One region of the Pandoraea vervacti genome, then DNA from elsewhere that is predicted to be linked to it. Evidence: predicted binding sites of a transcription regulator. Region 1 holds the regulator's gene; the other holds the start of a gene.

Region 1 (3,736 bases):
AATTGCTCCGGTGTGACCCGGAACTTGCGCGCCGCCGAATGCAGGGCGTCCAGACGCTGCTCGACCACGGCCAGACGCTCCGGATCGAGATCGATGCGTTGCGCGTAATGCGTGAGCGAGTGGACCGCCTCGCGAAGCTGGATCTCGGCCGGTTCCAGCGCGGCGAGCGTATCCGCCAGAGCGGCGTCGATCTCGGCAAGTTCGCGAATCTGGTGCACGACATGGCCCAGCGAGGGGACAACGGCGCCATCGGCCTCTGCCAGCACATCGAGCGCGCCCTGCACGCCGTTGATGAGGCTGGCGGCGTGCGAGAGCCGGCGGTGCTCGGCGCTCACTTCGTCCCATTCCCCTTCGTGCGGATTGAGCTTGTCGAGTTCGGACGTCTGCCATTCGAGACGCTCGCGCTCCAGCTGCAGTTCGCGATCACGCCCATGCGCTTCTTCGCAGCGCTTGACGAGACGTCGCCATTCCTTGTGAGCCGCGGCGGCGTCTGCCGCGAGCGCCGTTGCGCCCGCATGGGAATCGAGCAGGCGACGCTGCGCGTCGGGGCGCAACAGTTGCTGATGCGCATGCTGGCCGTGTATGTCGACGAGCATTTCGCCGAGTTCGCGCAACTGCGCGAGCGTGGCGGGCGTGCCGTTGATGAAGGCGCGCGAGCGTCCGCCGGCGTCGAGCACGCGACGCAGCAGGACGCCGCCGTGTTCTTCCAGGGTGAGGGCCTGCGCTTGCAGCCAGGCTTCGAGATCGGGACGCGCCTGGGCGTCCGCAGCGAACTCAGCCGTAATGTCGGCGCGCGTCTGCCCGTTGCGCACCATGCTGGTGTCGCCGCGCTCGCCCATCGCGAGCGCCAGCGCATCGATCAGAATCGATTTGCCCGCGCCGGTCTCCCCCGAGAACACGGTGAAGCCGGCGGAGAATTCCAGATCGAGACGATCGACGATCACGAAATCGCGAATCGAGAGACTGCGTAGCATGGGATGTCGGGTAAGGCGTGGAGTCAGTTCTGCGGCGTATCTTCGTCGGAGATATGCTCGTTCCAGTGCAACTTGCGGCGCAGCGTGGCGTAGTAGTTGTAGCCGACCGGATGCAGGAACGTCACCTGATGCGCCGAGCGGCTCACCAGAATCTTGTCGCCCTGACGCAGTTCGGCAAACGACTGCATGTCGAAGTTCGCGCCGACTTCGCGCCCGCCCGTGATGGTGATGACGATGTCGCTCGAATCCGGCAGTACGATCGGACGGTTCGACAATGCGTGCGGTGCGATCGGCACGAGCACCACGCCGCCCAGGCGCGGATGCAGAATCGGACCGCTGGCCGAGAGCGCGTATGCCGTCGAGCCCGTGGGCGTGGCGACGATCAGGCCATCCGAGCGCTGCTTGTACATGAAGCGACCGTCCACGTCGACGCGCAGCTCGACCATCCCCGAAATCCCGGAGCGGTTCACGACCACGTCGTTGAACGCGAGCGTATCGAAGAGCGTCTGGCCGTCGCGCTCGATGCGTGCGGACAGGAGCGTGCGCTGCTCGGCTTCGAAGTGACCTTCGAGCATGGCGGGCACGACCTGACGCATCTCGTCGAGCGGGATGTCGGTGATGAAGCCGACGCGGCCGTGGTTCACCCCGATGAGCGGCACGTTCGAGGCGGCGAGCTGACGTCCGACGCCGAGCATCGTGCCGTCGCCGCCCACCACGACGGCCACGTCCGCCTGAGTGGCGATCTCCTGAATGTCGAGCGTGCCGTACGGATCGGCGCCTGCGCCGATGTTGTGCGCAGTGTCACGCTCGAAGACGACGTGATGCCCGCGCTGCGCAATGCATGCCGCCAGCGTGAGCAACGGTTCGGCGACGCCGTCGGCATGGTACTTCCCGACGAGCGCCACGGTCTTGAAGGGGCTCCCAGTTTTCATGCCGCCATTACACCATAAGTCGATGACAGCAACCATCGGCATGCACGGCCTGCGGCGGTTCTCGCGTCGGGGTTTGACGCACGCCGCGTACCTACATTTCGCGTTACAATTTTTGCCATGCTAGATCAACGTGCGCAAACACTTCTCAAAACCCTGATCGAACGGTACATCGCCGATGGCCAGCCGGTCGGCTCGCGCACGCTTTCGCGTTATTCGGGACTCGACCTGTCCCCGGCCACAATCCGCAACGTCATGGCGGACCTCGAAGCGCTCGGTTTCGTAGCGAGCCCGCACACGTCGGCCGGACGCGTGCCGACGCCGCGCGCTTACCGCCTGTTCGTCGACACCATGCTCTCGGTGCGACCGCTCGACGAGGCCGCGCACCATCTGGCGTCCCAGGTGCAAACGAGTCTTCAGCCGGGCGGCCCGCAGCAACTGGTGGCGTCTGCCGCACAGGTGCTCTCGCATCTGTCGCAGTTTGCCGGGGTGGTACTTACGCCGCGTCGCAGTCAGACCTTCCGTCACATCGAATTCCTGCGGTTGTCCGATAAGCGCGTGCTGCTCATCATCGTCACGCCCGATGGCGACGTGCAGAACCGTATCATCCTGACGGAAAAGGATTATTCTCCGGCGCAGCTGGTCGAGGCCGCGAACTATCTGAACGCCAATTTCGGCGGCCACAGCTTCGACGACGTGCGCACTTACTTGCGCGGTGAGCTCGACGCCCTGCGCTCGGACATGAGTGCGCTGATGCAAGCGGCCGTACAGGCCGGCAGCGATGCGATGGCCGACACCACACGCGAGAGCGTTTTGATTTCGGGAGAGCGCAACCTGCTGGGCGTGGAGGATCTGTCGTCGAACATGGAGCGGCTGCGCAAGTTGTTCGACGTGTTTGAGTCCAAGACAGGTCTGCTGCAATTGCTCGACGTGTCGAGCCGGGCCTCCGGCGTGCAGATCTTCATCGGCGGCGAATCCAGCCTCGTTCCTATCGAGGAGATGACGGTAGTCACCGCGCCCTACGAAGTCGACGGCCAGATCGTGGGCACGCTCGGCGTGATCGGGCCGACGCGCATGGCCTACGAGCGCGTGATCCCCATCGTCGACATCACCGCCAAGTTGCTCTCCAACGCGCTCAGTCATCACTGAGTTACAAACTCGTAGCATTCCTTTACACGCCTTTACACGGCTTTACACGCGGTCACACACGACGGGCTTACGCTCGAAGTGTCACCCTGGCGTTCCTCGATGCGTTCATGGCTAGGGGTGGCAGGCGTGCTGGGGGCGTTGTGCAATGTTGCGTCGGACGCTCGCAGCGAGGATTCGGACAGAACCCCACAAGGTGGCGGATGCAAGCCACGCGCAGTGTGCCCGTTGAACGGGCCCGGAGTGTTTATGAGATCCCTGACTTCCTGGCGGACGATCGTTCGCTCTCTCGGCACCGGGCTGGCGCTGGGCGCACTCGGCATGCTCGGTGTTGTGGGGCTGCCCGCACTGGCGCAAGCGCAAAGCGCTGATCCGCCGGGACGCGTTGCGCGGCTTAGCGAGTTCGACGGCACGGTGACGTATGCCCCGGCGGGCACCAGCGACTGGCGCTATGCCAACCGCAACCGGCCGCTCACTACAGGCGACGCCGTCTGGGTCGACCGTAACAGTCGCGCAGAGATGCACGTGGGCGGCACCGCAGTGCGCATGGGGGCTTCGACCAGCCTCGCGCTGTCCGCTGTGACCGACCAGAATGTGCAACTGAACGTAACGCAGGGCACCGTGGGCGTGCGGCTGCGCAGCTTCGATCCGAATCAACCGTACGAGATCGACACGCCGAATCTGGCG
Region 2 (3,736 bases), 1.7 Mb from region 1:
CAACGGCCTGGACATTGGTCGACTTGAGCAGAATTTCACAGGCCTTGGCAAAGCGCGCTGTGACCCGTTGGTAGCGCCCGAGCCAGTCCAATTTCTCCAGCCTCGGGCCACCACAGTGCTCGCACCAAAGCCGACGACGCGGCACATGCAGCACCACTCGATATTCAAACAAGGGAAGATCCCGAACCCGGCGCACCGTCGTCTCGTGGATCTGCGAGCAACGCTTGCCGCATTGCTCGCACAGCATCACTCGGCTTAATGGCTTCAGATACAACGACAGTGTCCGACTGTCCTGCGAAGGCCACTCCACTCGCTCAACTCGGTATCCCGTCCAGCAACCGAGGGCTTCCAGCGCTTTTCGATCTAGCAATTGCTCCTCCGAACACCGTCTCTATTGGCGTCAGATTATCAATTGCCTTGAAAACCTCCACGGTTTTCCACGATGAACCATAAAAAAGCCCCGTGAGACTCACGGGGCTTGGTTGCCAGCGGTATTTCACTGACGCTGACCGGGGTGTCGTGTGGCAATTGGTCGCGTGTCGCTTGTCACGTGATGTTCGTGAGACCCTCACGTTGCCGTCGACGTCCCGGACAGGGGATTACGCGTACGCTTGCAGCGCGCCTTTCATCTTCTTCATCGCGGCAACTTCGATCTGGCGAATGCGCTCGGCGGACACGCCGAATTCATCGGCCAGTTCGTGCAGCGTGGCGCCGCCGCTGCCGTCATCGGCGACCGAGAGCCAGCGCGCTTCGATGATGCGGCGGCTGCGCGGGTCGAGACGGCCAAGCGCGGCTTGCAGACCGTCGCTTTGCAGATGGTCGCGCTCACGCGCGGCGATCACAGCGGTCGGTTCCTGATGCGAGTCGGCAAGGTAGGCGATGGGGGCGAAGCTCGGGCTGTCGCTGTCGTCGCTGTGACCTTCGAGGGCGATATCGCCCCCGGACATGCGCGTCTCCATCTCGATCACGTCTTCACGCTTGACGTTCAGATCGCGCGCGACCTGATCGATTTCTTCCGGCGTGAACGCCTGCAAGCCCTGCTTCTGGCTGCGCAGGTTGAAGAACAGCTTGCGCTGCGCCTTGGTCGTGGCGACCTTGACCGTGCGCCAGTTCTTCAGCACGTACTCGTGGATTTCGGCCTTGATCCAGTGCATGGCGTACGACACGAGTCGAACTCCCTGCGAGGGGTCGAAGCGCTTCACGGCCTTCATCAGACCGATATTGCCTTCCTGGATCAGGTCGGCATGCGGCAGTCCGTAACCGAGGTAGTTACGTGCGATCGATACCACCAGACGCAAGTGCGAGAGCACGAGCTGACGGGCGGCTTCGAGGTCGTCGTTCTCACGCAGACGCTTGGCGAGCGACTGCTCTTCCTCGGCAGAAAGCAGCGGAATGCGATGGACAGCCTGAATGTAGCTGTCGATATTGCCCAGACTGCCCGGCATCATCAAAGCCGACGGGGCAAGAGCTAGGGCACGCGAATTCGGCGCCGTGCCGGTGGCCGGCGTCGTCGGATGCTTGTTGGCGGCAGTACTCAAGTGGTGGACTCCTGGTTAGCCTCTGGGAAAGCATTTTAGCACTCTCTTTCGATGAGTGCTAAAGACGTTAGAACCCTTACTGGACGGGAAGTTTCCGGTATCTCGGGGTTTTCCAGCACCCTCCCTCAAACGGGAGAAGTCACTGGCGCAAACGTGACCCGGATGGTGTAAATTGCAACCCAAGCCGCGAGCGTAAAGTGATGGCGAAGACGGGAGGTCAGCATGGCTGGGAAGCACATTGACGAGGTGCGGCAACGCGAGTCCGAGCGCTTCGGGTACATCGACGAAGTGCGGCGGCGCGAATCCGAGCGCTTCGAAGCGATGATCGAGTGCGACGTCGACAAGTTGAGCACACTGCTCGCGGACGGCCTTCACTACGTTCACTCGAACGGAAAACGCGAATCGAAAACCGAGTTCCTCAATGCGCTTAGCTCCGGTCGCCGCAAGTACGCGGCCATCGATGTCACCGGGCAGGAACTCCGTCAATTCGGCGATACCGTGGTCGTCACGGGAAAGCTCGACGTGGAGCTCGAAACGGCGACAGGCTCGCTGAATTCCCTCATGATGTACACCGCCGTTCACGTGCGCGAAGCGGGAGCGTGGCATCTGATCTCGTGGCAGGCGACCCGCATGGCGTCGCCAGACTGACATCTCGGGCGGCGCTGCTTCAGCCGCGTTCCCGGCGGCTGTCCACAGCGCCTGACACCCTTCGGGCGTCCTCTCCAACACAAAATGTTGGATGTCTTTCGGGACAAAATGTTCCGGAAAAATAAAAAAATCCGGTTGCTTTCGGTTTTCCATCAATTTCCGAGCGAATGTCGGCGCGTTACGGGCGTATTTCGCTCCTATGCTGCACGGACGTCCGCGGTAGTCATCATTCGTCAGGGCAGCCGGGAAGGCCAAGCGCCTGACGAATCACCTCGACCTGACGGGCGATAGGCGCAGGCACCGGTATCTCTCCCGCGAGCACCGCTTCGATCCATCGGGCCGTGGCCGTGGCGTCGGCGCCGGGCAGGGCCGGGGGGATGCCGGTCGCCCCCTCCTCGGCGCTTTGCCACAAACGGTAGTTGCCGTCCGAGAAGCCTTCGATGGCGCTCTGACGACGGGCATCCGCGACCGGTTCGCCTTCTGTGCCCCGCGCCAGCAGCACGCCCGGCGCGGGACTGCTGGCGGCGTCGACGAATAGCTCGCTCAGGGTTTCCCGATACTCGGGATGGGTAAAGTTCACGAGGCGCAGCGCGGGCCCGGCGAAGGGCTGCAACAGCTTGACGACGGTATGGCCCGAGTTCCGGACGCCCAGCGACGCGCGCATCTCAAGCAAGCGCTCCAACGCTGGCGACAGCGCGGCGATGGGCAAATACGCGACGCGGCGGGTGCTCAGCGCCACTTCGGCTTGCGTTGCCGAATGGCAGGCAGAGTGGCCCAGTTCGGCGAAGATCGCCTGCGTGCCCACACGATTCGCGCCGCTGTGATGCTGACCATGCACCAAGACCGGAATACCGTCGCGGGCGAGCAGCAGTGCCAGAAGCGGTGTGAGGTTCGGTTGCTTGCGCGCACCGTTGTAGCTGGGCAGCAGCACGGGCGGCGGGGCGTTTGCCGGCGCGGTGAGCGGGGCAAACGTGGCATGCGCGGCGTCGAGCATGGCGCGCAGCTCGACGGGGGTCTCGCCCTTGATGCGATAGGCGATCAGCACGCCGCCCAACTCGGCCGGCGGCACCCGGTCGGCCAGGATGGCGTCGAACAGGGTGCGGGTTTCGTCGGCGCTCAGCGCACGGGCGCCTTTGGCCCCTCGGGCGATGATCTTGAGCAGCGGGGCGCAGGCAAATGGGGCGGCAGAGGTCATGACGCGTCTATCGTGAACAATGGATGCCCGCGTGGGCGCCAGTACTGGCGGGGCATGCGTTCATCATACGCAATGAAGTGTCATCGCGGCCAGCGCTTGCAGTACCATCTCGTGTTCGGAGGCGACAGTCCGGTCGATGCCGGGGTGCCGGACCGCATGAATGCTGGAAGCCAACGCGACCGTCATTGCCCGAGCGTTCGCCGGGCGCAACGCGTTACCGGGGGCGAGCGCTTCGGCACAGTCCCCTAGTGCCCGTAGTGCCCGCAGTGCGCGCGTTACTCCAGCAAGTCGCGTTCGTCTCGCCTCTCCCCCTATTTCCGCTTTCGAGGTCAGCCATGTCCAAGCTGTACAGCTA

The links. Region 1 encodes HrcA, which represses chaperone genes, less so after heat shock. Its sites were predicted from a motif close to TTAGCACTCNNNNNNNNNGAGTGCTAA; they were not measured.
Region 2: the regulator HrcA is predicted to act here: its motif matches at 1,574-1,600, upstream of rpoH (RNA polymerase sigma factor RpoH).

Annotation. Positions count from the first base shown of each region.
Region 1 covers NZ_CP010897.2:4,544,690-4,548,425, reverse strand. Annotated here, with positions in the region: gene recN (DNA repair protein RecN) at 1-974, opposite strand, end outside; gene UC34_RS19725 (NAD kinase) at 998-1,948, opposite strand; gene hrcA (heat-inducible transcriptional repressor HrcA) at 2,024-3,052, shown strand; gene UC34_RS26030 (collagen-like protein) at 3,299-3,736, shown strand, end outside.
Region 2 covers NZ_CP010897.2:603,282-607,017, forward strand. Annotated here, with positions in the region: gene UC34_RS02725 (ISL3 family transposase) at 1-370, opposite strand, end outside; gene rpoH (RNA polymerase sigma factor RpoH) at 600-1,448, opposite strand; gene UC34_RS02735 (nuclear transport factor 2 family protein) at 1,761-2,186, shown strand; gene ybiB (DNA-binding protein YbiB) at 2,413-3,381, opposite strand; gene maiA (maleylacetoacetate isomerase) at 3,717-3,736, shown strand, end outside.